DNA from 3 places in the Rhodococcus sp. NPDC057529 genome. Region 1 is predicted to be linked to each of the others. Evidence: riboswitches for the same ligand, from Rfam matches in the RefSeq annotation. Region 1 holds a riboswitch; each other region holds the start of a gene.
What was found. A riboswitch is a leader RNA that binds a small molecule or an ion and turns the genes downstream of it on or off. The one in region 1 is predicted to bind thiamine pyrophosphate.

Region 1 (10,430 bases):
AGGCCGCGCCCACCGGGTGACCGGTGCGGTTGTTGGCCCGCGCGGTCTCGACGAGTCCGGAGTAGACGGTGAGGTCGGTGGAGATGGAGGCGAGCAGGCGCCTGCTGTCCACATCGCTGGGGGCGAGCCCGCCCGACGCGTACACGAGGTCGGCGGAGGCCGTGCCGATCGCCTGCGCGTACGTGTCCCGGAGTTCGGGGGGTTCGAGACCACCGGAGATGAACGCCGTCGTGGCCGCGGCGTCCGCCACCGACAGGGCGCTGTAGAGATTCTGCGCCGAGAACGACAGCGGTTCGGTCTCGGCGAGGACGCTGTCGAGGGTGGCTTCCCTGCCGTTCACGGTCGACGCGGCCACGAGTCCGGCGGCCAGGGTGAGCAGCACGAGGAGTACGCCGAGGGCGGTGAGCTTGGCGGGTGTCGACCGCAGGAACGCACGAAGTTCCTTGCGACGTGCGACGGCGGGGTCGACGTCGTCGTCCGCGGCGGCAGACAGGGCGCGGCTGCCGCGGGGTTCGATCGACGGTGCCTCACGCAGAACCACGTCGCACCCCTCCCGTGTCACGGCCGCACCTTGTGGGGAGCATATAAGCAGGAGTCGGTGACTGGGGATATCGGGCAGTTCCGGCAGAAACCGTTAGTGTGAGGGAACTGCAGGGAGACCCATCAGGTCGGACAGGGGTAGTCGATGCGTGGTGACGGTGACGGCTGGGCGACCGGGCCGGACGGCAGTCGTCATTGGGGTAAGCACGGTGCGGCCGGGTTGTTGCTGCGTGCGCCGCTGCCGGACGAGACGCCTGCCGTGCTGCTACAGCACCGCGCGGCCTGGAGCCACCAGGGCGGGACGTGGGCGCTGCCCGGCGGTGCCCGGGACAGCCACGAGACGACCACCCACGCCGCCGTGCGCGAGGCGCACGAGGAAGCCGGCATCGAGAGCGCGGCGATCCGCGTCCGCACCGAGGTCGTCACCATGAAGGCCGCGAGCGGCTGGAGCTACACCACGGTGATCGCCGACGCCGAGCGCCCACTGCCCACCGTCGCGAACGGTGAGAGCACCGAACTGCGCTGGGTGCGGGAAACCGACGTCGCCGGCCTGCCGCTGCACCCCGGATTCGAAGCGGGGTGGCCGCAACTGCGCACCACCGAGGTGCGACTGCTGCTCGACCGGCACGACGTGCTGGGCGACAGCGGCGCGCCGGCGCAGCTGTCGAGGGCACTGCCCCGCACGGTGCACCTGCCCGACGGCACCTACGGGTGGCTGCCGCGCGTCGAGGTGCTCGAGGCACTGGACACGGTCGGCCGCCTCGCCGAACCGGCAGGTCACGGCACCACACTGGGCACGGTGACCGCGGTCGTCACCACCGACCCCCACCTGATCGAACAGTTGCCCGCCACCGTGGTGATCCTGCCGCCCGCCACCGTGCGCGACTGGCTCGCGCAGGCGTGACTCAGCCGTTCTTCTGGAGCAGGGCGGACAGTGAGCGCGCGGCGGCCTGCGGGTCGCGGGCCTCGGTGATGGCCCGCACGACGACGATGCGGTCGGCGCCCGCGGCGAGGATCTCCGGAACCCGGGACTCGTCGATGCCGCCGATCGCGAACCACGGGCGGTTCGGCTCGGAGTCGGCGGTCGAGCGCACCAGGTCGATGCCCGACGCGGTCCGTCCGGGCTTGGTGGGCGTCGCCCACACCGGTCCGGTGCAGAAGTAGTCGACGCCGTCCTCGATTGCCGCGAGGCTGGCCTGGGCGCGGCTGTGCGTGGACCGGCCGATCAGGACGTCGGATCCTACGACGGTGCGCGCGTAGGGGACGGGCAGGTCGCCCTGGCCGAGGTGCAGGACGTCGGCGCCGGCCGCCAGCGCCATGTCGGCCCGGTCGTTCACGGCGAGCAGCGCCCCGTGCCGCCGGGCGGCGGCCGCGAGCACCGACAGTGCCGCCAGTTCGTCCCTGGCGTCCATCGTGCCGAACTTCTTCTCACCGGCCGAGCCCTTGTCTCGGAGCTGGATGATGTCGACGCCGCCGGACAGCGCGGCCTCGGCGAACTGCGCCAGGTCGCCCTTCTCGCGCCGAGCATCGGTGCACAGGTACAAACGTGCTGTTCCGAGGCGGCGCCGACGGTCCGTGAGGTTGCTGTGATGCGAGGTGGTCACGGCATGACGGTAGCCTCTACGGTGAAAGTGCAACACGGGAGTCCCGGGGAACGTGGGGCTGAGAGGGGCTCACGCCGAGCCCGACCGTCATACCTGACCCGGATCATGCCGGCGCAGGAAGTGAGGTGGAGTTCAATGGCGAGATCGGTATCCGTCGTCGGAGGCGGAGTGATCGGCCTGTCGATTGCGTGGCGAGCAGCCCGCAACGGCTGGTCGGTGACGCTGTACGACCCGTCGATCGGTTCGGGAGCGTCCTGGGTGGCGGGCGGCATGCTCGCCCCGCTGTCCGAGGGCTGGCCCGGTGAGGAGAGCGTCCTCGAACTGGGGAGCGCCTCGCTCGACCGGTGGCCCGAATTCGGGAAGGAACTGGAGGCCGGGGCCGGCGTCGACCTGTTCACGTCGGAGAGTTCGCTCACCGTCGCGCTCGACGGCGCCGACGCCGAAGACCTCCGGACCATCGCCGAGTGGGTGGGAGCGCAGGGCCGGGATCTGCAGATCCTGAATCGCGCCGAGGTCCGCGCGCTCGAGCCGATGCTGGGTCGCGGAGTCCGGTTGGGGCTCTTGGCTGTCGACGAACTGGCCGTCGACAACAGGCTGCTCCTGCAGGCGTTGCAACGGTGTGCCGTCGACGCCGGGGTGGAGTTGATCGGTGAGGCCGTGCGCAGTCTCGACGGGCTGGGCACGGACCAGATCGTCGTCACCGCAGGCATCGCGTCACCGGCACTGTGGCCGGGACTTCCGGTGCGTCCGGTGAAGGGCGAGATTCTGCGGTTGCGGGCCCGTCCCGGGGTGACGCCCGCGCCGGGCCGGACCATCCGCGGCAGCGTCCACGGCAGGCCCGCCTACCTGGTGCCGCGCGCCGACGGCATCGTCGTCGGCGCCACCCAGTACGAGTCGGGCAACGACACTCAGGTCACGGTGGCCGGTGTGCGGGACCTGATCGCGGACGCCGAGGCGCTGATGCCCGCCATCGGCGAGTACGAACTGCGTGAGACCTCGGCGGGTCTGCGTCCGATGACCCCGGACAACCTGCCGCTGATCGGCCGGGTGTCCGATCGGGTCGTGGTGGCGACGGGACACGGCCGCAACGGCATCCTGCTCACCCCGGTGACCGCCGACGCGACGGTGGCATTGTTGGAGGGCTCGGCACTGGTCGAGGCGAAGGCCGCCGACCCCGAACGGTTCGAGAAAGTAGCGAGGTAGAGATGAGTGAGCAGCAAGTAGTGGTGCCGATCGGCATCAGCGTCAACGGCGAGGATCACGAGTTCACGGAACCGTTGACCGTCACCGGGCTGCTGGAGGCGCTGAACCTGCCGACCAAGGGCATCGCAGTGGCCGTGAACGGCGCCGTGTTCCCCCGCGCCCGGTGGGACGAGCTCGTGGTCCGGGGCTGGGAGATCGAGATCCTCACGGCGGTGCAGGGTGGCTGACGCGACGCCCGGAGTGCAGAAGGGCCTCACGATCGCGGGCCGCACGTTCGGTTCACGGTTGATCATGGGCACCGGCGGCGCCGCCAACCTGACGGTGCTCGAAGAGGCACTCGTCGCGTCCGGCACCGAGCTGACCACGGTCGCGATGCGCCGCGTCGACGCCGTCGGCGGCACCGGGGTGCTGGACCTGCTGCGCCGGCTCGACATCGCGCCGCTACCCAACACCGCGGGGTGTCGCGGCGCGGCGGAGGCGGTGCTGACGGCGCAACTCGCGCGGGAGGCACTCGACACCGACTGGGTGAAGCTCGAGGTCATCGCCGACGAACGCACCCTCATGCCCGACGCCATCGAGTTGGTCAGCGCCGCCGAGCAACTGGTCGACGACGGATTCGTCGTCCTGCCGTACACCACCGACGACCCGGTCCTGGCCCGCAGGCTCGAGGACGTCGGGTGCGTGGCCGTGATGCCGCTGGGTTCGCCGATCGGCACCGGGCTCGGTATCGCGAACCCGCACAACATCGAGATGATCGTGGAGGGTGCCGGGGTACCGGTCATCCTCGACGCCGGCATCGGGACCGCCAGCGACGCGACCCTCGCGATGGAACTCGGCTGCGACGCCGTTCTGCTGGCCACTGCGGTGACCAGGGCGAAGGATCCGGCGCTGATGGCGTCGGCGATGCGCGGGGCCGTGGTGGCGGGATACGAGGCCCGGCACGCGGGCCGCATCCCCAAGCGGTTCTGGGCGCAGGCGTCGTCGTAGGACTCGGGGTCGTGTCGGGGTCCGGTTCGGGGTCCGACCGGTACCAGGGGACGAGTCGGGAGTAGACCTGCGGCCGATGCGCGCCGGCCGCAGGTTCCGGCATTCTTCTCACATGATTGAAGTGAGGGGACTTTCAAAGACCTTCGGTGCGACGAAGGCGGTGGACAACCTGACGTTCAACGTGAAGCCGGGCATGGTCACCGGCTTTCTCGGCCCGAACGGTGCAGGAAAATCGACGACGATGCGCATGATCCTCGGGCTGGACCGCCCCACGGCGGGCAGCGCGCTGATCGACGGCAAACCGTACAGCGACCTGGTGCAGCCGCTGCGGACGGTGGGGGCCCTGCTCGACGCGAAGTGGGTGCACCCGAACCGCTCGGCCCGCGCCCATCTGCAGTGGATGGCGGCGTCCAACTCGCTCCCGAAGAGCCGCGTCGACGAGGTGCTGCACCTCGTCGGGCTCACCGAGGTGGCGGGGAAGAAGGCCGGCGGGTTCTCGCTCGGCATGTCCCAGCGACTGGGCCTGGCCGCCACGCTGCTCGGCGACCCGAAGGTGCTGCTGTTCGACGAGCCGGTGAACGGGCTCGACCCGGAGGGCATCGTCTGGATCCGGAAGTTCATGCAGCGCCTCGCCGCCGAGGGCCGCACCGTGCTGGTGTCGAGCCACCTGCTGTCCGAGATGGCGCTCACCGCAGAACATCTGGTGGTCATCGGCCGCGGGCGTCTCATCGCCGACACCACCGTGTCCGAGTTCGTCAGCAAGTCCTCGGAATCGACGGTGCGTGTGCGGAGCCCACAGCTGGACGCGCTGCGCAGCGCGCTCACGTCCAACGGACTCACCGTGCGCGAGGACGGATCCGACGGGCAGCAGGCGCTCGTCGTGGTGGATTCGTCGACGGACGTCGTCGGCGGGATCGCCGGTTCGCAGGGCATCGTCCTGCACGAGTTGGCATCTCAGCGCGGATCGCTGGAGGACGCCTTCATGAAGTTGACCGGAGACGACGTGCAGTACCACGCAGAGGGCGTCGAAGATGTGATGAGGGGTGCACTGTAATGGCTGTTCTCAATGCCGAACGGATCAAGATCACGTCGACGAGGTCGCCGTGGTGGTGCACGGTCGTCATCATCGTGCTGGGACTCGGCCTCGCCGCAGTCATCGGGCTCAGCGCAAAGGCCAGCATCAACTCCTTCAACAACCAGATCGCGGACGGTAAGCAACCCGACTTCGATCCGTTCCTGCCGCAGATGGCGGACGCCGTCGGCGGTGTGTCCGGATTCGGCGTACTGGTGCTGATGATCCTCGCCGCGCTCGCCGTGACCAGCGAATACCGGTTCGGCGTCATCCGCACCACGTTCCAGGCGATCCCGAACCGGGCGTCCGTCCTGATCGCGAAGGCAGGCCTGATCGGCGCGTTCGGCGCCGTGCTGACGTTCGTCCTCACGTTCGGTGCGTACGCCATCGCGAAGGCGACGGCCGGCGACCAGGCCGGAGCGGCACTCACACTGACCGGTGCGGACGCGTGGCGGTCGATCTACGGCGTCCCGATCTACGCGTTCCTGTGCGTGGTTCTCGCCGTCGGAGTCGGCACCCTGCTGCGTCAGTCGGCGGGCGCGATCGCCCTGCTGCTGCTGTGGCCGCTGCTGATCGAGAGCCTGTTCAACCTGTTCGGCTCGTTCGGCCAGAAGATCATGCCGTTCCTGCCGTTCCTCAACGCCAACAACTTCCTGGGGGCGCCGCAGGGAGTCGATTTCCACTGGGGCCCGTGGGGCAGCCTCGTGTACTTCGCGGTGTTCGTCTTCGTGATCTTCGGGGCCGGACTGGTGGTCGTCAACAAGCGCGACGCCTGACACCCGATACAGTACTCTCGCCCTGCTCCTCCGCCAGGTGATCGTCGGGAGACCTGGCTGAGGGTGACGGTGGGGCGGGAGCCTGTGGGCCGGTGCGAAATCCATTCGCGCCGGCCCACAGGTGCTTCTGCGTTAGGCTCCCGACATGCGACTACGGGGAGTTGTCACAGTCGGAGTGGCCGGTGCGATGGTCCTGGCCGGGTGCTCGTCGACGAGTGAACCCGATTCGCCGCCGGTCGACGCGAGCGCTCTCGCGGCCTCGGTCACCGAGAGCGGTGTGGTGGGGCACCTCCAGCAATTGCAGACGATCGCCGAGAGCAACGACGGCAACCGCGCGGCCGGAACGTCCGGCTACGACGCGAGCGTCGACTACGTCGCACAGATATTGGAAGACAAGGGCTTCGACGTCCAGACCCCGGAATTCGAATTCCACAAGTTCGACGTGCGGACGGAGGCCCTGCGGTCCGGCGACCGGGACTTCGACGTCCGGGCGCTGTCGTATTCGCCGTCGACCGGTCCGCAGGGGCTCACCGCCCGCCTGGTGCCCGCCGCGAAAGACGACAGTCCGGGATGCGAGGTCACCGATTACGACGGCCTCGACGTGACGGGGGCGATCGTCCTCGTGAACCGCGGGGTGTGCCCGTTCGCGGCCAAGCAGCAGGTGGCGTCCGAACGCGGCGCCGCAGGCGTGATCGTCGTCAACAACGAGGACGGACCGATGAGCGGCGGCACCCTCGGCGACCCGGACGTGGGCCAGGTCCCCACGGGCGGGGTGAGCAAGGCCGACGGCGCCGCGCTCGAACAGGCGGGGGGCGACGTCACCCTCACGCTCGACACGACCACCGAGTCGAGCACCGCGCGCAACGTCATCGCGCAGACGAAGACCGGGTCGACGGAGAACGTCGTGATGGTCGGAGCGCACCTGGACAGCGTCCCCGAGGGCCCCGGCATCAACGACAACGGCACCGGCGTCGCCGCGACCCTCGAAACGGCCGTGCAGCTCGGCGGTTCGCCCGACGTCGACAACGCGGTGCGCTTCGCGTTCTGGGGCGCCGAGGAATTGGGTCTGCTCGGCTCGGAGGCGTACGTCGACAGCCTCGGCGAGGAGCAGCGGAACGATATCGCGCTGTACCTGAACTTCGACATGCTCGGTTCCGAGAACGCCGGCTACCTGGCCTATGACGGCGACAACTCCGACAACGTCGGCGAGGGGCCCGGACCCGAGGGGTCCGCGGGCATCGAGCGCACGTTCACCGAGTTCCTGCAGGGCGACGGCATCGCCGCGGACGGCACGGACTTCGACGGCCGCTCAGACTACGGTCCGTTCATCGAGCACGGCATCCCGTCGGGCGGCGTGTTCAGCGGCGCCGACGAGACGAAGACCCCCGAGCAGGCGCAGAAGTGGGGCGGCACCCCGGGTGTCGTGTACGACAAGAACTACCACAGCGCGACCGATACCCTCGAGAACGTGGACCGGGCCGCGCTCGCCAAGAATGCCGCCGCCGTCGCGTATGCAGTCGGGGTGTACGCGGAGTCGCTCGCGGGCCCGAACGGGGTGCCCGTCGGCGCGGACCGGGAGAAGGCGCGGGCCACCGAGTGATGTCCGATTCGTCACGGGTTTGTGCATGTGACGCTGAGTTACTCTTATTCTCGTGAGCGACGACCCCGCCGAAGAGAACAGTGCCGAGCTCGGCGCTGCGCAGACGCCGAAACGGGGCGACAAGGTGCTGGGCTGGGTGGGGTCGGTGAACCGGCAACCACAGCTGATCGAGGGCCTGCGGAAGGTTCGTCGCGCGCTGCCCGGTGATCCCGCGTTCGGCGACCCACTGTCGACGGCGGGCCCCGGGAGCGCCCGGGCCATCGCTCGCGTCGCCGACCGCTTCCTCGACCACCAGCCGGGCGCGTCCCGCGAGATGAGCCTCGGCGCGCTGCAGGTGTGGCAGGCACTGCTCGAGCGCACCGGACGCGGGCGGGGAACACAGGAGGTGACCATCGTGTTCACCGACCTCGTCGGGTTCTCCAGCTGGTCGCTGCCCGCCGGCGACAGCGCCACCCTCGCCCTGCTGCGCGACGTCGCCCGGGCCGTCGAGACCCCCATCGTCGACCGGGGCGGGCACGTGGTCAAACGACTCGGCGACGGCGTGATGGCCGTGTTCTCCAGCCCCGACCGCGCGATCGACGCCGTCTTTGCCGCGCAGAACGCCCTCGCGGACGTCGAGGTGGACGGCTACCGCCCCCGCATGCGCGTCGGCATCCACACCGGTTCGCCCCGGCAGATCGGCAGCGACTGGCTCGGTGTCGACGTGACCGTCGCGGCCCGCATGATGGAACTGGGCGGCGACGGCAACGTGATGGCGTCGTCCGCCACGCTGTCGAGTCTGCAGCCGGGCACCCTCGACCAACTGGGGGTCGGGGTCAAGCCGTGGCGACGCGCTTTCTTCGCCCCCGCCCCCAGCGGGGTGCCGTCGGACCTCGGTATCTGGCGGTTGCGGCTCCGCCGCCCGTGAGTACTTGTTAACGTCCGGCGGTTAACAAGTACTCACGGGTGCCGCAGGCGCCACAGGGGGGAGACGGGGCCGTGACCGGCGCCCAGGTCGTACGACGCCTCCAGGCACTTGGTCACCCACTCCTTGCCGAACGCCACCGCGTCGGGCACGGACCACCCGTGGGCGAGCGCGCTCGCGATGGCGGCCGCGAGCGTGTCGCCGCCGCCGTGGTCGTTGCCGGTGTCGATCCGGGGACTGCTGAACTCGAGGAATCGGTCGCCGTCGAACAGCAGGTCGGTGCTCGACGCCGACGTCCGCAGATGCCCGCCCTTCACGATCGACCACTGCGCGCCGAGCGCGTGCAGCGCCTCCGCGGCCCGGCGTGCGGTGGCGTCGTCCACCACGTCGATGCCGGTGATCAACCGGATCTCGTCGAGATTCGGGGTGACCACCGTGGCGATCGGGATCAGCGTGTTCCGCACGGCGTCCAGCGCCTCGGCGTGCAGGAGCGGATCGCCGTGCATCGACGCGCACACCGGATCGACGACCAGCGGGACCTGCCGGTCCCGGCCGATCCCGACCTCGGTGCACACGGCGGCGACGGCCTCGATGATGGCCGTCGACGCGAGCATCCCCGTCTTCGCTGCCCCGACCCCGATGTCGTCGACGACGCACCGCACCTGCGCGGCCACCGTCTCCGGCGGAATCTCGTGGAAACCGCTGACCCCCACCGAGTTCTGCACCGTGACCGCGGCGACCGCGACACATGCGTGGACGCCGCACAGCGCCATCGTCCGCGAGTCCGCCTGGATCCCGGCGCCACCGCCGGAATCGGTGCCGGCGATGGTGAGGACGCGGACGGGGGTCTGGCCGTCGGGGGTCAGGGGCAGCAGCTTCACGAAGGGGACCTTACCGATTCTCTGAGGTGACGGATTCGACGGGCAGATACACGCGACCACCTGCGTCGACGAACTCGCTCGACTTCTCGGCCATGCCGGCCTCGATGGCTTCGACCGAATCGAGTCCGTGTTGCCGTGCGTACTCCCGCACGTCGGCGGAGATCCGCATGGAGCAGAATTTCGGACCGCACATCGAGCAGAAGTGGGCCGTCTTCGCCGGCTCGGCGGGCAGCGTCTCGTCGTGGAACTCCCGCGCGGTGTCCGGGTCGAGGGACAGGGCGAACTGGTCGTGCCAGCGGAACTCGAACCGGGCCTTCGACAGCGCGTCGTCCCGTTCCTGCGCCCGCGGATGCTGTTTTGCGAGGTCCGCGGCGTGCGCCGCGATCTTGTACGTGATGACCCCGGTCTTGACGTCGTCCCGGTTCGGCAGTCCCAGGTGCTCCTTAGGGGTGACGTAGCAGAGCATTGCGGTACCGGCCTGCGCGATCATCGCCGCGCCGATCGCGGACGTGATGTGGTCGTACGCCGGTGCGATGTCGGTGGCGAGCGGTCCGAGCGTGTAGAACGGCGCCTCCTCGCACAGCTCCTCCTCGAGTCGCACGTTCTCGACGATCTTGTGCATCGGCACGTGCCCGGGACCTTCGATCATCACCTGCACGCCATGCGATTTCGCGATCTTCGTGAGCTCGCCGAGGGTGCGGAGTTCGGCGAACTGGGCCTCGTCGTTGGCGTCCGCGATGGAGCCGGGGCGCAGGCCGTCGCCGAGCGAGAACGTGACGTCGTAGCGGTGGAGGATTTCGCAGAGTTCGTCGAAGTGGGTGTACAGGAACGATTCCCGGTGATGGGCCAGGCACCACGCCGCC
Region 2 (10,430 bases), on a different contig from region 1:
TCAGGTGGAGACCACGACGATCGTGGGCACGTCGGCGTTCAGCGCCCGGCGGCCGGGTGATTCGGCGACGTGTGGGATCACCGCCGCGTACTCCGGTGTCATCACGTGGTGGGTGCAGCAACGGTCCGGGACGGGCGACCCGTGCGACGGTGCGCGCACGCTCGCCGAGTTGACTCTGCAACGCAACCAGTAGCGGCCGAGAATTCGCTCGCGGTGGCCACGACCTCGCTGTTAGCGTCGAAGGACCACCGACCGCGCCGACCAGAGGACCCCTGCCGTGACCGCCACCGAGACGGCTGTGACTCGCCGGTTCGGGCCCCTGATCCTCCTGAACGTCGCGACGCTGTTCTCCTCCACGGGCAACGGCATCGTGATCGTCGTGCTGCCGTGGCTCGTGCTCGAACAGACCGGTCGCGCATCGGACGCCGCGATCGTCGCGGGCGCGGCCACCCTGCCGCTGTTGCTGTCGAGCCTGTTCGCGGGCACGTTCGTCGACCTGTTCGGACGACGCCGCACGTCGCTGATCTCCGACTGCCTGTCGGCGCTGTCCGTGGCGGCCATCCCGGTGATCGCGACCACGACGGGCCTCACCGTCACGGCGATCGCCGTCCTCGCGGCGATCGGCGCCGCATTCGATCCGGCCGGCATCGCGGCGAGGGAGTCGATGCTGCCCGCCGCCACGAAGTCCGCGGGGTGGTCACTCGACCGGATGAACAGCCTCTACGAGGCCAACTACAACGTGGCGTATCTCGTCGGCCCGGGCATCGGCGGTGTCCTCATCGCCACCATGGGTGCGGTGAACACGTTGTGGGTCGCCGCCGCCGGGTTCGTGCTGTCCGTGGCGACGATCGCGTTCCTGCGTCTCGAGAACGCCGGAAGACCCGACACCGCCACGCGTCCGACGTCCATCTGGCACGGCACGCTCGAGGGGCTGAAGTTCGTGTGGCACAACCGGCTCCTGCGCACGATCGCGCTCGTGGACATGGCGGTGGTCGCGCTGTACATGCCGGTCGAATCGGTGGTGTTCCCGGTGTACTTCACCGAACTCGACAAACCTGCGCAACTGGGCTCGGTTCTGATGGCGCTCAGCATCGGCGGCGTGGTGGGCGCCCTCGCGTACGGACCGCTCGCGCCGTTCGTGTCGCGCCGGTTGCTGATGGTGGTGGCGGTGACCGTGCTGGGCGCGGCGATGGTCGCGATGGCGTTCCTGCCGCCGCTGTGGGCGATCCTGGCGCTGGCCCTCCTGCAGGGTCTGGTGTTCGGTCCGGTCGGCCCGATCGCCAACTACGCCATGCAGACTCGCAGTCCGGAGCACATGCGCGGCCGGGTCACCGGGGTCATGACGTCCACCGCCTATGCGGCGGGTCCGCTGGGCTACCTGCTGGCCGGCCCGATCCTCGACAAGTGGGGAATCCAGCCGACGTTCTTCGTGCTCGCGATCCCGGTCCTGATCATCGGGCTGGCGTGCTTCGCGCTGCCCGTGCTGAAGGAACTGGACGAGAAGGTTCCGGTCAGTTGAAGCCCATGACGTCGTTGCCCCAGGCCACCCGCATCTCGTGGTCCGGGTCCTTCACGAGGGTGTCTGCGCCGTCGATCAGCAACGTGGAGCGGTTCTCCTCGTCGTAGGGGGCCCAGTGCTTGGACCCGTCCAGGGCGGCGGGGACACCGTGCCGCGCGAACGCGAGCCACCGGCGCTGTATCCGGCCCGACACCTCGAGCGCCGTCTTCCGGCCGCCGAGCCAGAACGTCGGATCGATGTTGAGGGTGTCGAAATTGCCGAACACGTACGGGAGTTCGGTGGCGTGCCCGGCTCCGATGCGTGCGGCCTTGAGCATCGGCGTGGCCTGGTCGAACCGGTACATCCACGTCGGCGAGTGCCTGCTGTGGGCGTCGGCCACCCACAGGGCGGGCATCCGGAACGCGGCGTCGCGGGACATCGCGAGTGCGCCCTTCGGTTTCCCGCGGTCCGGGTACGCCGACAGGATGTCGGCGAGGCGGGCCGCGGGCAGTTCCGGGTGATCGGTCGCGATCGCCCGCAGCATCTCCTGCACCGAATCCGAGGTGACCGGCAGCAGAGGAGATTTCATGAACTTGAAGATCGACGACTCGTCCTTGTTGGAACCGATGATGAGGGGGATGCGGTGGGAGTAGCCCTTCTGGAACGCGGCCACCGGGTAGCGGGGCAGGAAGTCGCGGTCCACCACGGGCGCCATGGCGAGTGTGCCGGGGATCTTCGTCGGCACCTCGTTGACGAGCGTGTCGCTGGCCTCGATGACCGTGCGGTACGGGAGGCGCAGCAGCGTGTCGATCCGGGCGGGTTCCACGTCGAGGATGTCGAGGAACTGCTTCGCGACCGTGGCCGCCCGCTCGCTGCCGTAGACCGATGTGGCGGGTGGGCTCTGGGCAATCGCGCGGTGGAACAACCCGTCCGCGCTCGGGCACGTCATCAGCGTGGTGATCGACCCGGCTCCCGACGATTCCCCGAACACCGTCACCTCGTCCGGGTCACCGCCGAACGACGCGATGTTCTCGCGCACCCATTCGAGCGCGGCGACCTGGTCGCGCAGCCCGCAGTTGGTCTCGAACACCCGCTCGGCCGTCGAGAACGACGACAGGTCGAGGAAGCCGAGCGCACCCACCCGGTAGTTGAACGAGACCAGCACGACGTCGCCGAGAGTGGACAGGATCCGCCCGTTGTAGATGCCCTGAGCTGCGGTTCCCAGGCAATAGGCACCGCCGTGGATCCACACCATCACCGGCCGCGGGGTGCCGTCGGGCCGGGGTGCCCACACGTTGACCGACAGGCAGTCCTCGTCCATCTCGAGTCCGGCGTCGATCGGGACGGCGGTGCCGTGGCCCTGCGGGGCCATCGGGCCGAAGTCGACGCAGTCGCGCACGCCCTGCCACGGCGTCGGCGGGGCCGGCGCCCGGAACCGCAGATCGCCGACGGGGGCGGCGGCGAACGGGATGCCCTTCCACGCGTAGACGTCGCCTTCGGGATAGCCGCGCACGTCGCCGTCCCGGGCGCGGACGACGAGTGTGTCGCCGGACTTCTCGACATCCACGGCCGAATCTCCTCACGCAGCGCGTACGGGAATCTCTCGCCAAACTACCAACGATGCGCAGGCAGGGCCGCTCGAACGCGATATAGATCAACCGCGCGCTAACATGTGCTCCGTGGCCGCATCGACCGATCCCGAGGGCAAGAGCCTCCTCGACTACCCGCGGCCGTCCGTGGCGGTCGACGTCGCCGTCCTCACCGTCGACGGCGCCGAGCTGAAAGTGCTTGTGGTTCCGCACCGTTCGGGCCGGCTCGCACTCCCGGGCACCTTCCTACACGAAGGCGAGCGACTGCGGGACGCCGCCGAGCGGTGCCTGCGGATCAAGGCCGGCCTGACGGGTGCCGAGTTCCACCAGCTGGCGATGTTCGACGACCCCGGCCGCGACGACCGCGGGTGGGTGCTGTCGATGACGCACGGTGCGGCGCTGCCGCGCACGGCGCTCCCCCGCGACGCGCTGCTGATCCCCGTCGACGGCAACCGGGTGACGCAGGACCTCGCGTTCGACCACGCGGACGTCGTCACCCTCGCCGTCGCCGACCTGCGCGAGCGGTACGCGCGGTCCGTCGACCCGTCGGGCCTGGCCGGCGACACGTTCACGGTGCTCGAACTCCGCCGGGTCTACGAGGTGGTGTTCGGCCGTCCCCTCCCGAAGGACTCGTTCCGCCGGCACGTGATGCCCGCGCTCGAGCACACCGGCGACATGGCCGTCGTCGGGACCGGCAGGCCCGCCGAGATCTACACGCGCGGCCCCGCGCCCCTCCCACCGGGAGCGGCCGCGTTCCTCGCAGGCTGAGCGCGTCCACCCACCCGGGGCCTTTCCGTTCGCGGCACGGCCGGTGCTAGGGTCGGCTTGTTCTGACACGGGGTGCTCCGCACGGGCGGGGCTGAGAACACACCCGGGAACCTGCTCAGGTAATGCTGACGAAGGGATGTCAACGTTGTGAATAGCTCTGTCCAAGGTGCTGCGGGCGCAGGCCGGCACGCCCGATTCACGGACCACTTGTGGGACCGGACCAAGGTGCTGCGCGAGGCGATCGACGAACTCGAGTTCCTGCGCCGCCTCGGCGACGGAACGCTGCCGCTGGACGTGTTCCGCACGTATATCGAGCAGGATTTCCTGTATCTGACCGGGTACGCGAAGGCCCTGTCCCTGGTCGCCGCGCATGCGCCGGGCCCCGTCGAGGCCGGCTTCTGGGCAGGCTCGGCGGCCGAGGCCGCGACGGTCGAGGCGACGTTGCACCAGAACCTGCTGACCAGCGGACGGCTCCCCGCGTCGGACGCCGAACCGCAGCATTCGCAGGCCTGCCTCGGGTACATCTCCTACCTGACGGCGGTCGCCGCCACCGAGCCGTACGCGGTGTCCGCCGCCGCGGTGCTGCCGTGTTTCTGGATCTACGCGGACGTGGGACGCAGGCTCGCGGCGAGCGCCCGGGACGTGCTGGCTGCCGATCCGTCGCACCCGTACGCACAGTGGGTGACCACGTACGACGCGGAGGAGTTCCACGCCGCCGTCGCGAAGGCCCGCGAACTCGTGGACGCCGCCGCGGACGCCGCGACCGAAGCCCAGCGCGAAGAGATGGTGGAGGCGTTCACGATCGCCAGCCGCTACGAACTCATGTTCTGGGACACAGCACTCAACAAGCAGGAATGGCCGGCGTCGTGACTCTCTTCTCCCGTACCAAGCGCGCGGCCACCGCAGCCGTCATCCTCGTCTCGGCCCTGTCGATGCTCACCGGCTGCGCCGGAAACTCGCAGTCCGACGACACCATCCGGTTCGCACTCGACTGGACGCCGAACACCAACCACACCGGCCTGTTCGTCGCCCAGCAGGAGGGCTGGTTCGCGGACGCCGGACTCGACGTGCAGGTGCTGCCGTACAACGACACCTCACCCGACACCCTCGTCGACGCCGGCAACGCGGAGTTCGGCGTGAGCTTCCAGAGTTCCGCGACGTTCTCGAAGGCCGCGGGCGCCCAGACCACGTCGGTCATGGCCCCGCTGCAGCACTGGGCGACGGGTATCGCGGTGAAGGCGGATCGCGCCGACATCACCCGCCCCCGGGATCTCGACGGCAAGATCTACGCCGGTTTCGCGGACCCCGACGGCGAGGAGACCCTGAAGCAGATCATCCGGAACGACGGCGGCAAGGGCGAATTCACCACCGTCACGCTCGGCACGTCGGCCTACGAGGCCGTGTACTCCGGCACCGCCGACTTCACCGTGTCGTTCTTCGGCTGGGAGGGCATCGAGGCCGAGCACCGGGGCACCCCGATGCGCTACTTCCACTACACCGACTACGGCTTCCCGGACGCGTACGCACTCGTCATCGAGGGCAACGAGCAGTGGATGGACGAGCATCCCGAGCAGGCCCGCAAGTTCGTCCAGGCCCTGCAGCGCGGCTACCAGTTCGCCGCCGACCGGCCGGACGAGGCCGCGCAGATGTTGATCGACGCCAATCCCGGCGCGTTCACGGACGAGTCCCTCGTGCGGGAGAGCCAGCAGATGCTGTCCTCCGAGTACATGAAGGACGCTTCCGGAAAGGTCGGGACCCAGACGGCCGAGCAGTGGGCGGGGTACTCCGGTTTCCTGTTCCAGCACGGCCTGCTCACCGGCCCCGACGGGGCACCGCTGACCACGGAACCCGACTGGTCGACGTATTTCACCAATGAGTACCTCGCTCAGCCCTGACCCGACCGTCCGGACCCCGGCCCCGGGCACGTCCCCGCTGCTGCGGCGGGTGCTGCCTGCGGTCGTGGTCGTGGCACTGCTCGTCGTCGCGTGGCAGGTGTACGTGACGGTCAGCGGTATCCGGCCGCAGGTGCTGCCGTCGCCGCTGCGGGTCGTGCAGCAGGGCTGGCGGGCGCGGGACGCCATCTCCGGTCACGCCTCCGCGACACTGCAGGTGACGCTGATCGGGTTCGCCGTGTCCCTGCTCTGCGCGTGGGCTCTCGCCGTGCTCGTGGACTTCTCGCCGTGGCTGCGACGCGCATTCGTTCCGCTGTTCGTCGTGTCGCAGACGCTGCCGATCATCGCGATCGCGCCGTTGATGATCATCTGGTTCGGATTCGGTCTGCTGCCGAAGGTCCTCGTGATCGCCCTCGCCACGTTCTTCCCGATGACGATCGGCCTGATCGAGGGTTTCGCCGCCGCCGACCGGGAAGCGGGTGCGCTGTTGCGCAGCATGGGTGCCTCCCGGTGGCAGGAGTTCCGCTACGTGCGTCTGCCGTCGGCGATCCCCCGGTTCTTCACCGCCCTGCGCATCGGCATCACGTACGCCGTGGTGGGCGCCGTGTTCGCCGAATACGTCGGGGCCACGTCCGGTCTCGGCATCTACATGGCCACGCAGAAGAACTCCTTCCGCACCGACCTCGTGCTGGCGGCGGTGCTCGTGACCGCCGTGATCAGCGTCAGCCTCTACCTGCTCACGTTCGCGGTCGAACGCGTCGTCGCCCCTTGGATCAAGAACGAAAGGGCCCGGCATGAGTGAGACCGCGCGCGTCGCACTGTCCGGACTGAGCAAGGGATTCCCCGTCCGCGGCGGCATCCGTCCCGTCCTCGACAACGTCTCGTTCACCGTCGAACCGGGCGAGTTCGTGTCGGTGATCGGCCCCAGCGGGTGCGGGAAGAGCACCGCGTTCGCCATGCTCGCCGGACTCGACCAACCGGACACCGGCACCGTCACGATCGGCGGCGAGTCCGTGCGTCCCGCGGGCAGTGGCCCGTCGAAATGCGCATACATGCCGCAGAAGGACCTGCTGTTCCCGTGGCGCAGCGTCCTCGACAACACCACCCTCGGGCTGGAGGTGCAGGGCGTGCCCCGGAAGCAGGCGCGGGAGAAAGCCCGGGAACTGTTCTCCGTCTTCGGTCTCGGCGGGTTCGAGGACGCCCGCCCCAGCCAGCTGTCCGGCGGGATGCGGCAACGCGCCGCGATGCTGCGGACCGTCGTCCAGGACCGTCCGGTGCTGCTGCTCGACGAGCCGTTCGGCGCCCTGGATTCGTTGACCCGCACCGAGATGCAGACCTGGTTGCAGGACGTGTGGCAGCGCTACCGCTGGACCGTCCTGATGATCACCCACGACATCCGGGAGGCCGTCTACCTGTCGGACCGGGTGGTCGTGCTGTCCGCCCGGCCCGCCACCGTGCGCCGCGAGGTGACGGTGGGTCTGCCCCGCCCCCGCGAACTGTCGATGATGACGTCACCCGAATTCGCGGACGTCGAACACGAACTGCTCGGCGTGCTGCACGAGGAATCACGGCGGGCCCTCGTCGAGCAGGAGTCGGGCAGACGCTGAAACCCGCGGCGGCTCAGAGCAGGGCGGCTTCCAGTTCGCCGAGCGCGGCCTCGAGGTAGTACAGGATGCGTTGCAGGCTCGGCACCGAGCGGCGGCACCCGATGACACCGAAATCGAGGTTGTCGCCGTTGGTGGTGAGCGTGATGTTCAGCGCCTGCCCGTCCAGCACCACCGACGTCGGGTAGATGCCGTCCAGCCGGGACCCGTTCCAGTACATGGTCTTCCGCGGTCCCGGGACGTTGGAGATGATCACGTTGAACGGCGGCGGCGTGAAGCGGACGAACCCCGGCACCGGGGTCAGGGCGATCGGTGACATGTTGACCGCGGACCACGCCAGCGCCTGAAGCGAGGTGAGACTGCCGAACAATTCCTTCCCCTGCGACATGGACGCGGAGATCGCTGTCAGGCGTTCGGCCGGGTCGTCGACGTCCGTCGCGAGGTTGCACAGGGTCACCCCCACCGCGTTGCCCCCGGCGTCGGCCTTCTGCTCGTCGCGCAGCGACACCGGAACCATCGCGATCAGCGGTTCGTCCGGCAGTGCGTTCTGCTCCTCGAGGTAACCCCGCAACGCCCCGGCGCACATGGCCATCACGACGTCGTTGACACTGGCCCCGGCCGCCTTCCGCACGGCATGGATCCGGTCGAGCGGCCAGGACTGCGCGGCGAACCGGCGCGCGCCACCGATCGGGACGTTGAGCATGGTGCGGGGCGCCTCGTACGGAAACCGCATGTCGTGCTGACCCATCGCGGTGCGGGCGATGCGCAGCGACGCCGGCGCGAGACCGGCCACGTCGCCGACCGTGCGACGGACCCCGTTCACCACCGACCACAGGTCGGGGGCGGCAACTCCGTTCGCCGACGCCGACCGCGGCAGGTTCCACGGCGGCGGCGCGTCGCGCACGTCCGGGTCGGTCGAGAGCGTCCGCATCAGCAGGCGCAGCCCGGAGACCCCGTCCATCAGCGAGTGGTGCAGCTTGGTGTAGATGGCGAACCTGCCATCGGAGAGGCCCTCGATCAGATACATCTCCCACAGCGGGCGATGACGGTCCAGGAGGGTGCCGTGCAACCGGGACGTCAGCGTCAGCAATTCCCGGACCCGGTACGGCGACGGCAGGGCCGAATGACGCACGTGGTATTCGAGATCGACGTCCGACTCGTCGGCCCACCACAGGTTCCCGAGACTGCCGACGGGGCCCGCCGGCTTCTTGCGGAACGTGGGGTCGACGTCCGTGTGCTTCAGCAGTGTTTCGTGCATCGACTTCACGTAGTCGGGACCGGCATCCTCCGGCGGTGTGAACAATTCGAGCGATCCGACATGCATCGGATGCTCTCGCGATTCGCCGAGAAGGAATATCGAATCGGTAACCGGCATGATCCCCACCTGGACGTTCACCCCCGCTCGGTCACTATCCCATTACGACTTCCGCCTGGATGCTACGTCGGGCGTAGCGTCCGTGCGACCTACTTCGATGTAGTCCACACGGCGCACCGAGGTGGCAAACCTGAAGGCAGCACGTCGGAGGGCACCGAGGCCGGAACGGAGGCAGACAATGAGCACTGCGACTTACGAATTCTGCCCGTCACCGCTCCCGGTGACCCGGCGGGAGTTCGCCGGAACCAGCCTGCAGTCGGCGGCCCTCGCCCACACCCTCCGCCGCACGGTCCGGCCGTTCCTCGACGGGTGGGCGCGCTACCCGGAACTGCCGTGGCCCACCGGAGTCGTCGACCTGTTCGGGTACTCGCTCGGCCCCATCCGCGGAACCCAGCGCAGGCCCGTCCGGCTGCCGCACTGCCGCGCCGAATGGATCCGGCCTCCGGGCGAGCTCGGCGACCGGGCGATCCTCTACCTCCACGGCGGGGCGTTCCTGTGCTGCGGGATCAACTCGCACCGCCAGATGGTGTCCCGGATCTCGGCGGAGTCCCAGGCGTCGACGCTGAACGTCGCGTACCGGATGATCCCGCGGAACCCCATCCGGGCGGCCGTCGAGGACGGCGTCGACGGGTACCGATGGCTGCTCGCGCACGGCTACACCTCGGACCGCATCGTCGTCGCCGGCGACTCGGCGGGCGGATTCCTCACGTTCATGGTGACGCTCGAAGCGCTGCGTCAGGGGCTGCCGCGTCCCGCCGCCGACGTCGCACTGTCGCCGCTCACCGACCTCGACCCGGTGAACAAGCTGGCCCATCCCAACGCCGACCTCTGCGCCGTCTTCCCCACACGCGCGGTCGGTGCCCTGTCCAGGCTGATCGAACGCCTGGACACCCGGGGCGGGCACGAGCCGTCCACGTCCCCCGTGGACGGCTCCCTCGCCTCCATGCCGCCTGCCCTGATCCAGACCGGCTCGCAGGAAATGGTGTACGTCGACGCGGAACTGATGTCCGAGCGGCTGTCCCAGGCAGGTGTGCCGTGCGAACTGCAGGTGTGGGAGCGGCAGGTGCACGTCTTCCAGGCCGCCGCCGGACTGCTCCCCGAAGGCACCCGCGCCATCCGCGAGATCGGCCGGTTCATCCGCAGGGCCACCCCCGTGAGTACTTGTTAACCGCCGGCGGTTAGGAAGTACTCACGGGTGCGAACAGGTGGTTTCGGTCGAGCGTGGAACCCGGCGTGCGACCGCCGCCCCACCCGATCACCGCGCGGTAGGCGCCCAGCGCCCCGGACTCCGCCAACGCGTCGGCGTCGGTGTGGGTCGAGTCCTCGGGAACCGGGGTGTCGAACGGCGCGACGTACAGCGCGTCGGTGGGACAATTCGCCTCACACATGAAGCACGTCTGACAGTCCTCCTGATGCGCGACGACGGGAACCCCGTCCTCGCCCCGGCGGAACACGTCCGTCGGGCAGACCTTGATGCAGATGTCGCACTGCACGCACCGGTCGGCGAGGACGACCTCGATCACGACGCCACCGTCCTGTTTTCGGCGGTGCCGTGTTCCGGCCGCACCCACACCTCGTCGAGCCCGCCCGACAACAGGCGACGCGTCTGCGCCGGATTGGTGTCGGGCAGGTCCGTGCGCACGTGCATGCCCCGGGTCTCGGTCCGCGCCAGCGCCGAGTGGGTCGCCCACCGGGCCGCGGCGA
Region 3 (10,430 bases), on a different contig from region 1:
CTTCCTGCTTGACGGCGTCCCAGTCGACGAGCATGCCGGTGCCGCCGGCGCCGAGCGTGGGGGAGCCCTGCCAGGTGTGGACGGCGCTCAACGGCGCCTCGAAGAACGACGCGAACTCGAATGCGTGACCCACCGCTTCGCTGCTGAGGTCGCTGCCGTCGACCCCCACCACCACCGGACGCTGGTCCGGCGTGGTGACGTCGCCCCGGAGGACGGTCACCGGGCAGGGTGCGCGGTTGGCCACGTGCAGCGCCGTCGAACCGACCAGCACCGAACGGAACGCGCCGGCTCCCGTGGACCCGAGCACGATCAGCCGCGCCCAGTCGGCGGCCTCGAGCAGCGCGGTGCCTGCCGGACCGGGACTGATGGTCGTCTCGATCTCGAGACCGGGAAACTTCGGCCCCAGCAGCCTCTTCGCCGTCCCGATGATGGCCTCGCCGTCCTCGCGCAACTGACTGAGGAACTGCGATTCGAGCATGACCGCCGCCGGGCTGTACAGCGGACCGTCCTGCGGCAGCGCGTGCACCAGTGACAGCGTGGCACCCCACTTCGACGCGACGGAGGCGCCCCACAGGGCGGCGGCGGTGGAGGCGTCGGATCCGTCCAGGCCGACGACGACGGAATGACTGGCGGGTGTGCTCACGTCCGGTTCCCTTCGCTCACGCTGGTGGGTACTCCCCGACTGTGCCCTACTTCCAGACTTTTCGGGCCACCTTCTTCGCGCTCTTCCACTCCGGTTTCAGATCGGCTGCCAGTGCGTCGCCGCGATCGAGTTCGCACTGCAGCAGCATTCCGAGGCCCAGGCTCGATTCGGCGGAATGCTGATCCTCCGCGACGGCCGCGAGGATGTGCTCCCGTGCGACGACGGCGTCCTGGTAGTCGCCGAGCACGTCCTGAAAGCCCTTGAACTTCTTCTGTGCGCGGGCGGACGCCTTCGGTGCCAGTGAGCGCGTGGACTCGATCGCGTAGCGCAATCGTTTGGCGCGCTTGCGCGCTCGGTGCGTCAGTTCGTCCCGCTCGGCCCGGGTGGTCGCGGCCGCCGCCTTCCGCACGCGCCGGTGAACGGACTTCGACAACGTGCGCAGGGTTTTCGCGACGGTCTTCTTCGACGGGCCCGAGCCCCCGGACGCCTCGACGGCGGCGAGGAACGTGTCGAGTCCGGCGAGCAGGTCGAGGTAGCGCCGGGAGTTCAGAGCGGCCAGGGCCCCGGGCCGGGCTGCCGCGGCGAGTCCCGAGAAGTATTCGTCGAGGCGCGCCCGCACGACCTCCCGGTCGGGTATCTCCTCGGCCTCACCCAGCCGATCCACGAGCCGGCTCCACTGCACCTCGGTGTCCCGCGCCGGGCCGAGGGCCTGACCGACCCAGCGGAGTTCGGCGATCAACTCGTCGACCGTTTCCTGATCGCGCAGGCTGGATCCGTACACCTGGAGGACACTCCGGATCCGCCGGGCCGCGACCCGGAGGTCGTGGACGGACTCCTCGGGGTCGCGCCGCACGCCGAGGTCGGCCGTGACGAGAGAATCCTTCTGCTCGGCCAGATACTCCAGCAGCAGCGTCCGCGGCGCGGACTTCTTCTTCCCGCGCGCGGGGGGCGGGGTGCCGCCCACCGCGTCGCCGAGTGCCCGCCGCAACTTCGACGGCGCGTCCGAGCGGGTGATTCCGGCGTCGATCAGGCGGGAGTCTATGGCGTCGAACAGTTTTCGGTCACCGGCCGCGAGTTCGACTTCGATCTCCCGCCACACCCGCTCGTCGGTTCCGGTGCCCGTCTCGGGGACGGCGGCGATCACGACATCCGAGACGACCTCGGCGAGCGTCGTGCCCGCCGCGTCCACGAGCCGTTGGCGCTCGCGGTCGGTGCTGATGAGCGCGACCGGGTTCAGGGCGGCGCCGCGGGTGAAGGCCGTGAGCAGTTCCGCGAACTCGCGGGGCACCTCCGTCTCTGCGTGCTCGGGGTCGGGTGCCAGTTGCAGCTCGGTCCGTTCGTCCGCACCTGCCGGGAGCTTCAGATGCCAGCCGGCGTCGTCGCCGCCTTCCCGGCGGCGGAGCGTGATTCCGGCGCGCAGCAACAGCAGTTCACCCGTGTCGTAGTACAGGGCGGACAGCTGGACGGTATCGCGCCGGGGCTCACCGTCGACGCCCGGAAGCCCCGACAGCGCAGGGAGTTGCTGCTCGGATGTCGCTTCGTACTTGCGTTCCACTTCGGACACGGACGTCGCGGTACTCATGTCCCCATCCTTCCGGCTGAGTGCGCCGGGCGAAAGAAGCCGAGGTCACAGCGGCCAGTCGAGGCTCCGGACGCTCGTGAAGCGTCGCGTGACGCCGGAGCAGGGGTCGGCGAACTCGACGGAGCGGGCCAGCAGCCGCAGCGGCGTCGAATAATCGTCGGCGGCAACGTCGTAGAAATCGGGATAGAAGTTGTCGCCGTGGATCGGGATGCCGAGCGAACTCATGTGTACCCGCAACTGGTGCGTCTTGCCGGTGTGCGGCAGCAGCCGGTACCGGGCCGCGTCGCCGTGGACCTCGAGGAGCTCGATCCGGCTCTCGCTGTTGGCGGGACCGTCCGCCTCGTACGCCTTCAGGACCCCGCGTTCCTTGACGATTCGACTGCGGACCGTGGCGGGCAGGGCGAGATCGGGGTCATAGCGGGCGACGGCCTCGTACTCCTTGGTCACCCGGCGCTGATCGAACAGGGACTGGTAGTCGCGCCGGACCTCGCGCCGCACCGTGAAGATGAGCACCCCGGCGGTCAACCGGTCGAGCCGGTGCGCGGGTGTCAGTTCCGGGAGGTCGAGGTCTCGGCGCAACCGGACCAGCGCCGATTCGGCGATGTACGCGCCGCGCGGGGTGCTGGCCAGGAAGTGGGGTTTGTCCACGACGAGGAGATTGTCGTCGCGGTGGAGGATCTCGATCTCGAACGGCACCCGCTTCTCGACCGGCGGATCCCGGTACAGGAACACGAATCGGCGGGGTGCGAACGGCGTGGACTCGGTGATCGGCCGCCCGCGCTCGTCGACGACTTCGGCCGTGTCGACCTTCTCGCGCAGGCGGGTCTCGTCGTGCGGAAAACGTGCGACGAGGTATTCGAGCACGGTGGGCCACGCGCCGGTGTCCGGCATCCTCAGCCGCGTCGGGTTGAGGCCGTCGCGGACGGGAAGCGGGGCGTCGGGCACGTTCGTCACGGTAGTCGAGTGGCTGCGAAAACCCGTCGTTGACCGCAGGGGGACTCATGGTTACTATCCGGTAAGTTTGTGACGCGGGCCACCCTGATGGTCGCTGAGGCGCGTCATCGGAGGATTTTCACGGGGGTCGTGGTGATCGTGCGTCGATGGGCGTTTCGTCCGGGTGCGGTGGCAGTTGCTCTTGCGGTGGCGATGGGTCTCGCTGTCGTTCCGGCGGTGACGGCGTCGGCGGATCCGACGGGGGGAGCGGCGGCCGCCGCGTGGAATGCCGCGGTCGACGCGCCTCCCGAGTACCCGGTGATCGCGATCGACTGGGACGTTCCCATCACCATGAGTGACGGAACGGTGCTGAAGGCCAACGTCTATCGCCCCGCGGACGCCTCCGGCAAGCCGATCGACGCGAAGATGCCGTCGATCCTCAATGTCACCCCGTACACGAAGCTGGTCGGCAACGTCGTCGATTCCGTGCTCACGGTGCCCGGGCTCGACAGCACGGTCGTCGACATCGTGAACTCCTTCGATCTCGCGGGAACGCCGTTCGACGGCGTCGGCGAGTTGTCGAAGGTGCTCACCGGCGGTGGGATGCGCGTCTTCGGCGTCAACCGCGACCTCGTCCGGAACGGATACACCCAGGTGGTGGTCGATGCGCGCGGCACCGGCTTCTCCCAGGGCGAATGGCAGGCGCTCGGTCCGCTCGAGCAGCAGGACTCCGTCGAGATCATCGACTGGATGAGCAGGCAGGGGTGGTCCGACGGCACGGTCGGGATGGCGGGGGTGTCGTATTCGGGAATCAACTCGCTGCAGGCCGCGGGGCATCGGCCACCGGCGTTGAAGGCGATCTTCCCCACCGAACCGGGCAACGATCTGCTCCGCGACATCGTCGGGACGGGCGGTGGCCTCGGTGTGGGATTCATGCCGCTGTGGCTGTCACTCGTCAACGGTCTCAAGTTCGTTCCCGACGTCCAGGCGCTCGCGCAGGGGAACTTCGACGAACGGTGGCTGCAGGACCGGTTGCGCGATCCGCTGACGCTGTTCCCCGCACTGATCCAGGCGATGACCGCGTCGCAGATCGGCGATCTCGACGCCGGGACGCTGCGGGTGGCGCAGGACGGCCAGTTCTACGAGGAGCGGAAGGCGCAGGCGGGGAACATCGACGTGCCGACCATGCTCTACGGCGCCTGGCACGACATCTTCGCGAACAGCGAACCGCGGGTCTACAACGACATTCCGCTGCCCGCCGGCGAGAAGCAGCTGATCATGAGCGACGCCTACCACGTCTCGTTCGGGGGCGGCTTCGGCGAGCCGGGTGCGCCGCCGAGACTCGACGTCCTCGAACGCGCGTGGTTCGACAGGTGGCTGAAGGGCATCGACAACGGCATCGACGAGTACGGCCCGGTCACGCTGTATCAGCAGGGCAACGGCTGGACCACCACCGACCGGTTCCCGCGGGCCGGTGTCGACTACCAGCGGATGTACCTGTCGGGTGCCCCCAGCGGCACCGCCGGGCACGCCGCCCACGACGGCAGCCTGGTGCCGGCGACACCCGGCGACACGGCGAGGCTCACCGTCGCACCCGGACTCCGCGGGCTCTGCTCCCGCGACGGAACGCAGGGCACCGCCGGCGCGGCCGTCGTCTTCGGATCGGTGTGCAGCAAGGACTCCCGCTTCAACGAGGCCGAGGGCCTGACGTTCACCAGTGCCCCCGTCACACAGCCGACGGAACTGTCGGGTCCGGTCAATCTGCATCTCGAAACCGTGCTCGATGCGCCGGACGGATTCTGGGCGGTGACGCTGAACGACGTCGCACCGGACGGCACGTCGACCGCGCTCACCAACGGTGCGCTCACCGCCTCGATGCGGGCGGTGGACGATTCGAAGAGCACCAGGTCGGCGAACGGCGACTACACCGAACCGCACCACTCTCTGACGGTGGCCGCGCGTCAGCCGCTGGTTCCGGGTGAAGTGACGCCGGTCGACATCAACTTCGTGCCCACCGACGCGGTCCTCGCGCCGGGGCACCGGTTGCGCGTCGACGTGTACGCGGGCAGCGTTCCCCGGTATCTGCCGCTCGGACCGATTCTGGCGGACAGTCAGCTGAAGCCGCAGCACGTGGCATTGTCGCCGGACCGGCCGAGTTTCCTCAACCTGCCGCTGGTCGGGGCGCGGGCGTGGTGACGGGTTCACGCCGCGTCCCGGGATCCGTAGGGTTGACGGCATGACCAAGTGGACAGCTTCGGACATCGTCGATCAGAGCGGCCGTACGTTCGTCGTCACGGGCGCCAACAGCGGTCTGGGGGAGGTGGCCGCGCGGGCCCTGGGCAAGGCGGGAGCCCACGTCGTGCTGGCCTGCCGCAACACCCACAAGGGGGAGGTGGTCGCGCGGTCGATCGGCGACAACGCCGAGGTGCGACGTCTCGACCTGTCCGACCTCGCATCGGTGCGCGAGTTTGCCGCCGGTGTCGATTCCGTCGACGTGCTCGTGAACAACGCCGGGGTGATGGCGGTTCCGCAGCGCAAGACCGCCGATGGATTCGAAATGCAGATCGGCACAAATCATCTCGGACACTTCGCGTTGACCGGACTGCTGCTCGGCAAGATCACCGATCGGGTCGCCACGATGTCGAGTGCGGCACATCAGGCGGGAACGATTCATCTCGACGATCTCAACTGGGAACACCGCAAGTACAACCGCTGGAGCGCCTACGGCCAGTCGAAGCTCGCGAATCTGCTGTTCACGTACGAATTGCAGCGCAGGCTCGCCGCGGCCGGGTCTCCGGTGACAGCGGTGGCCGCGCACCCCGGCTACGCGTCGACCAATCTGCAGGCGCACACCGAGTCGGTGCAGGACAAGCTGATGGCCGTCGGCAACCGGATCTTCGCGCAGTCCGCGGAGATGGGGGCGCTGCCGATGTTGTTCGCCGCCACCGCCCCCGGCGTGATCGGCGGAAGTTACATCGGGCCGGACGGCCTGTTCGAGCAGCGGGGCCACCCGAAGGTGGTGGGCTCCAACAAGAAGTCGCGGGACGAGCAGACCGCGAAGGCGCTGTGGTCGCTGTCGGAGGACCTGACGGGCGTCGAGTACAAGTTCGGGTGACCCGACGCCCGCGCAGGATGCTCAGTCTTCGGTGACCTCGAGGGTGACGTCGATGTTGCCGCGGGTGGCGTTGGAGTAGGGGCACACCTGATGCGCCTTCTCCGTCAGTTCGAGCGCCTCTGCGCGCGGCAGGTGGGGGAGCGACACCTCGAGCGTCACGGCGAGGCCGAATCCGCCGCCGTCCGTGGAGCCGATCCCGACGCGGGCGCCGACGGCCGAGTCCGCGATGTTCGCCCCGGCCTGACGGCCGACCAGCTGGAGTGCGGAGTGGAAGCAGGCCGCGTATCCGGCGGCGAACAGCTGCTCGGGGTTGGTGCCGTCGCCGGATCCGCCCATCTCGGTGGGGATGGCGAGGTTCAGGTCGAGCCGGCCGTCGGACGTGCGAGCGTGGCCGTTGCGGCCTTCCCCGGTTGCGAGGGCTTCGGCGGTGTAGACGATCTTCATGGTTACTTCTCCTGTAGGGGTTGCGAAACTGTGGAGCGATTCGGTGAGGCGCGACAGGGTGTCGCGCAGGGCGACGAGTTCGTCGACGCCCATGCCCGTCGAGCGGGCGAGTGCGGTGGGGATGCCCTCCGCGGCGGCGCGGAGGCTCGCGCCCTTCTCGGTGAGGTGGATCCCGACCCGGCGTTCGTCGGCCGACGAACGCCTGCGTTCGACGAGCCCCAGCGCGTCGAGCCGCTTGAGCAGTGGCGACAGGGTGCCGGTGTCGAGATCGAGGGCGTCGCAGATCTCACGCACCCCGCGGCCGTCCTGTTCCCAGAGCACGAGCAGCACGAGGTACTGCGGGTAGGTCACGCCCAGCGCGTCGAGCATCGACCGGTATCGCGCCGTCATGGCCCGGGAGGCCGAGTACAGCGCGAAGCACACCTGGCGGTCGAGGGCGAGGTTGTCGGTCACCCCTGAATGGTTGCACACAACTAGGTTGTGCACAACCAAAAAGGTCATCGAGGAGATTGGCCTTACACTATTGGCCAGTGACACGGGGTGCTGCCTGGCGAGGATCCAGGCGGCTGAGAAGACACCCGTCGAACCTGAACTGGGTAATGCCGGCGAAGGGATGTCGCGGAGACGGCCGTATGCGCTCATCCGATGTCTCGTCGCCGACCGATCGGAAGGTGACAGCAATGCAGCTCGACAAGCAGATCGTCCTGGTGACCGGCGGTGGCCGGGGCCTCGGTTCCGCCATCGTGCGCTCGTTCGCGGCGCAGCACGCGCGGGTGGTCGTGAACTACCGCAACAGCCGGGAAGCGGCGGAGGAACTCGCGGCATCCCTCGGTGCGGACCGCGCGGTCGCACTCGGGGCCGACGTCACCGATGCCGCGCAGGTGGCGGCACTGTTCGCCGCCGCGGAAGAGCACTTCGGATCGCCGGTGACCACCGTGATCAACAACGCCCTCGCCGACTTCTCCTTCAACGGCGACGCACGCGCCAAGGCGGACGTCATCACGTGGGAGGCCTTCGACTCGCAGTTGCGCGGCAGCGTGCAGGCGACCCTGAACACCACGCAGGCCGCGCTGCCGGGCATGCGCTCGCTCGGGTTCGGCCGCATCGTGAACATCGGAACCAACCTGTTCCAGAATCCCGTCGTCCCGTACCACGACTACACCGCCGCCAAGGCCGCCGCGCTGTCGCTGACGCGCACCCTCGCCGCCGACCTCGGGCCCGACGGCATCACCGTCAACATGGTCTCGGGCGGGCTGCTGCGCACCACCGACGCGAGTGCCGCCACCCCCGACGAGGTGTTCGACCTCATCGCGGCGAGCACTCCGCTGCAGCGGGTCACCACCCCGGACGAGTTCGCCGACGCGGTCCTGTTCTTCGCGTCCCCGTGGTCGCGGTCGGTGACCGGCCAGAACCTCGTCGTCGACGGCGGACTGGTCAAGGACTGACATGACCGACACGAGGCAACTGCACTTCAACGCCTTCCTCTTCGGCTGCGGGCACCACGGCGCCGCGTGGCGGCACCCCGCCTCGCAGGTGGAGCGGCTCAGCGACATCGCCTACTACGAGGAACTGGCGCAGACCGCGGAGCGGGGTTGCCTCGACGCGGTGTTCTTCGCCGACGGGCATTCGGTGCGCGACCCCGCGTCCGGGGGCATGTGGTTCCTCGAACCGCTCACCGCGCTGTCCGCGATGGCACGGGCAACCGAGCGGGTCGGGCTCGTGACGACCGTGTCGACCACCTTCTACACCCCGTTCCACGCCGCGCGGATGCTGGCGTCGCTCGACCACATCAGCGGCGGCCGCGCCGGCTGGAACGTGGTGACGTCGATGTTCGACGCCGAGGCCCGCAATCACGGTCTCGAGGAGATGCCGCCGCACGACGACCGCTACTCGCGGGCCGCGGAATTCGTCGACGTGGCACTGGCGCTGTGGGATTCGTGGGAGCCCGACGCGCTCGTCCTCGACCGGGAGGGCATCTTCGCGGATCCGGCCAAGGTGACACCGATCGGGCATCGGGGAAAGCATTTCCTCGTCGCCGGCCCGCTGACCGTGCCGCACTCGCCGCAGGGGCGCCCCGTGCTGTTCCAGGCGGGCGCGTCCGACCAGGGCCGCGACCTGGCCGCCCGGTGCGCCGAGGGCATCTACGCCGTCGCCTACGACCTCGCGGCCGCGCAGAGTTACTACGGCGACGTGAAGCGGCGCATCCGCGCCGCGGGTCGCGACGCCGACGCGGTGACCGTGATGCCCGGTCTCGTCACCTACGTGGGTTCGACCACCGAGGAGGCGCGCCGGAAGAAGGCGGAACTCGACGCGCTCCTGCCCGTCGAACAGTCGCTGGCGCAATTGTCGATGTTCGTCCAGCAGGACTGCAGCACATGGGAACTGGACGCACCCGTTCCCGCGCTGCCGCCGCTGTCGGAGTTCACCGGGCCGCAGGGCCGGTACGACACGATCCTGCGGATCATCGAGAAGGACCGTCCGACCGTGCGGTCGCTGCTGGGCACGCTGGCGGCCGGCGGCGGGCACTGCACCATGATCGGCACCCCGGAGTCGATCGCCGACGAGATCGAGGTGTGGTTCCGCGGCGGCGGCGCCGACGGCTTCAACCTGATGCCGCCGCTCTACCCGCACGGGCTCACCGACTTCGTCGACGAGGTCGTTCCCGTCCTGCAGAAGCGCGGGCTGTTCCGCGCGGAGTATGAGACAGCGACCCTGCGCGACCATCTCCGGGGTCGCCGGTAGTTGCCACCACAAAGAACACAACCTTCTCTAAGTACGCAACAGTGACTGTGAGCGTCCCTCCCCCCGACACTGGCTGTTATCGCGATCACATCGCGGTGCAAGCTCGGACGAGGAGTGGCAATGCTGGTAGCACTCGGCTTTCTGATGGTGGCCGTGTTCATGTTCTTGATCATGTCCAAACGGGCCACTCCCGTGGTCGGGCTGATCGCCGTCCCGGTCGCATTCGGCATCGCGGCCGGGGCGGGCCTCGGCATCGGCGACATGATCACCGACGGGATCAAATCGCTGGCCCCGACGGCCGCGTTGCTGTTCTTCGCGATCATCTTCTTCGGGATCATGATCGACGTCGGCCTGTTCGACCCGCTGGTGAAACTCATTCTCCGGCTCGTCCGCAACGACCCCATGCGGCTCGTCGTCGGCACCGCGGTCCTGGCGATGGTGGTGTCGCTGGACGGTGACGGATCCACGACGTTCATCATCGTGACGTCCGCGCTGTTGCCGCTGTACATGAAGCTGAAGGTCAGCCCCGTCGTCCTCACGGTGGTCGCCGGCCTGGCCAACGGCGCGATGAACATCGTCCCGTGGGGTGGGCCGACGGTCCGGGCCGCCTCGGCGCTGGGCATCTCGCCGTCCGACGTGTTCGTCCCGATGATCCCGTCGCTGGTGGTCGGTCTCGTGGTCGTCCTGCTGTTCGCCGTGCAGCTCGGCTACAGCGAACGCCGCCGCATCGGCACACTCGAACTCACCGACGAGCGCCTTCTGGTCTCCGCGGGCTCCGGCCTCCGCCGCTCCACCTCGGGCTCGGGCTCCGGGGGCAGCGGTGACGCACCCCGGACGGGTGGCGGTTCCGGCGACGGCGGTTCGGACGACGGCCAGGGCTTCGTCGACGGCCTCGACCCCCAGCGGCCCACGCTGCGACCGAAGCTGTTGTGGTTCAACATGCTCGTGACCGTGGCGCTGCTCGTCGTGCT

Region 2: it holds a riboswitch for thiamine pyrophosphate, as region 1 does, so the genes downstream of both, ACFU5V_RS39290 (TenA family protein) here and thiO (glycine oxidase ThiO) in region 1, are expected to answer to the same signal.
Region 3: it holds a riboswitch for thiamine pyrophosphate, as region 1 does, so the genes downstream of both, ACFU5V_RS08655 (3-oxoacyl-ACP reductase) here and thiO (glycine oxidase ThiO) in region 1, are expected to answer to the same signal.

Annotation. Positions count from the first base shown of each region.
Region 1 covers NZ_JBHVEY010000008.1:362,761-373,190, reverse strand. The annotation lists gene ACFU5V_RS18635 (hypothetical protein) at 1-562, opposite strand, end outside; gene ACFU5V_RS18630 (NUDIX domain-containing protein) at 686-1,444, shown strand; gene thiE (thiamine phosphate synthase) at 1,446-2,144, opposite strand; TPP riboswitch at 2,169-2,283, shown strand; gene thiO (glycine oxidase ThiO) at 2,280-3,347, shown strand; gene thiS (sulfur carrier protein ThiS) at 3,350-3,574, shown strand; gene ACFU5V_RS18610 (thiazole synthase) at 3,567-4,334, shown strand; gene ACFU5V_RS18605 (ABC transporter ATP-binding protein) at 4,447-5,388, shown strand; gene ACFU5V_RS18600 (ABC transporter permease) at 5,388-6,182, shown strand; gene ACFU5V_RS18595 (M20/M25/M40 family metallo-hydrolase) at 6,328-7,782, shown strand; gene ACFU5V_RS18590 (adenylate/guanylate cyclase domain-containing protein) at 7,835-8,689, shown strand; gene thiD (bifunctional hydroxymethylpyrimidine kinase/phosphomethylpyrimidine kinase) at 8,722-9,567, opposite strand; gene thiC (phosphomethylpyrimidine synthase ThiC) at 9,578-10,430, opposite strand, start outside.
Region 2 covers NZ_JBHVEY010000034.1:10,823-21,252, forward strand. The annotation lists gene ACFU5V_RS39270 (DUF3558 domain-containing protein) at 1-193, shown strand, start outside; gene ACFU5V_RS39275 (MFS transporter) at 278-1,519, shown strand; gene ACFU5V_RS39280 (carboxylesterase/lipase family protein) at 1,512-3,065, opposite strand; gene ACFU5V_RS39285 (NUDIX hydrolase) at 3,178-3,855, shown strand; TPP riboswitch at 3,914-4,009, shown strand; gene ACFU5V_RS39290 (TenA family protein) at 4,003-4,725, shown strand; gene ACFU5V_RS39295 (ABC transporter substrate-binding protein) at 4,710-5,750, shown strand; gene ACFU5V_RS39300 (ABC transporter permease) at 5,728-6,549, shown strand; gene ACFU5V_RS39305 (ABC transporter ATP-binding protein) at 6,542-7,354, shown strand; gene ACFU5V_RS39310 (wax ester/triacylglycerol synthase family O-acyltransferase) at 7,368-8,726, opposite strand; gene ACFU5V_RS39315 (alpha/beta hydrolase) at 8,905-9,894, shown strand; gene ACFU5V_RS39320 (ferredoxin family protein) at 9,905-10,249, opposite strand; gene ACFU5V_RS39325 (FAD-binding protein) at 10,246-10,430, opposite strand, start outside.
Region 3 covers NZ_JBHVEY010000004.1:6,688-17,117, forward strand. The annotation lists gene ACFU5V_RS08620 (universal stress protein) at 1-643, opposite strand, end outside; gene ACFU5V_RS08625 (CHAD domain-containing protein) at 690-2,225, opposite strand; gene ACFU5V_RS08630 (pseudouridine synthase) at 2,271-3,170, opposite strand; gene ACFU5V_RS08635 (CocE/NonD family hydrolase) at 3,267-5,354, shown strand; gene ACFU5V_RS08640 (oxidoreductase) at 5,395-6,273, shown strand; gene ACFU5V_RS08645 (organic hydroperoxide resistance protein) at 6,295-6,717, opposite strand; partial or broken gene ACFU5V_RS08650 (MarR family winged helix-turn-helix transcriptional regulator) at 6,724-7,170, opposite strand; TPP riboswitch at 7,244-7,348, shown strand; gene ACFU5V_RS08655 (3-oxoacyl-ACP reductase) at 7,398-8,162, shown strand; gene ACFU5V_RS08660 (LLM class flavin-dependent oxidoreductase) at 8,164-9,459, shown strand; gene ACFU5V_RS08665 (CitMHS family transporter) at 9,544-10,430, shown strand, end outside.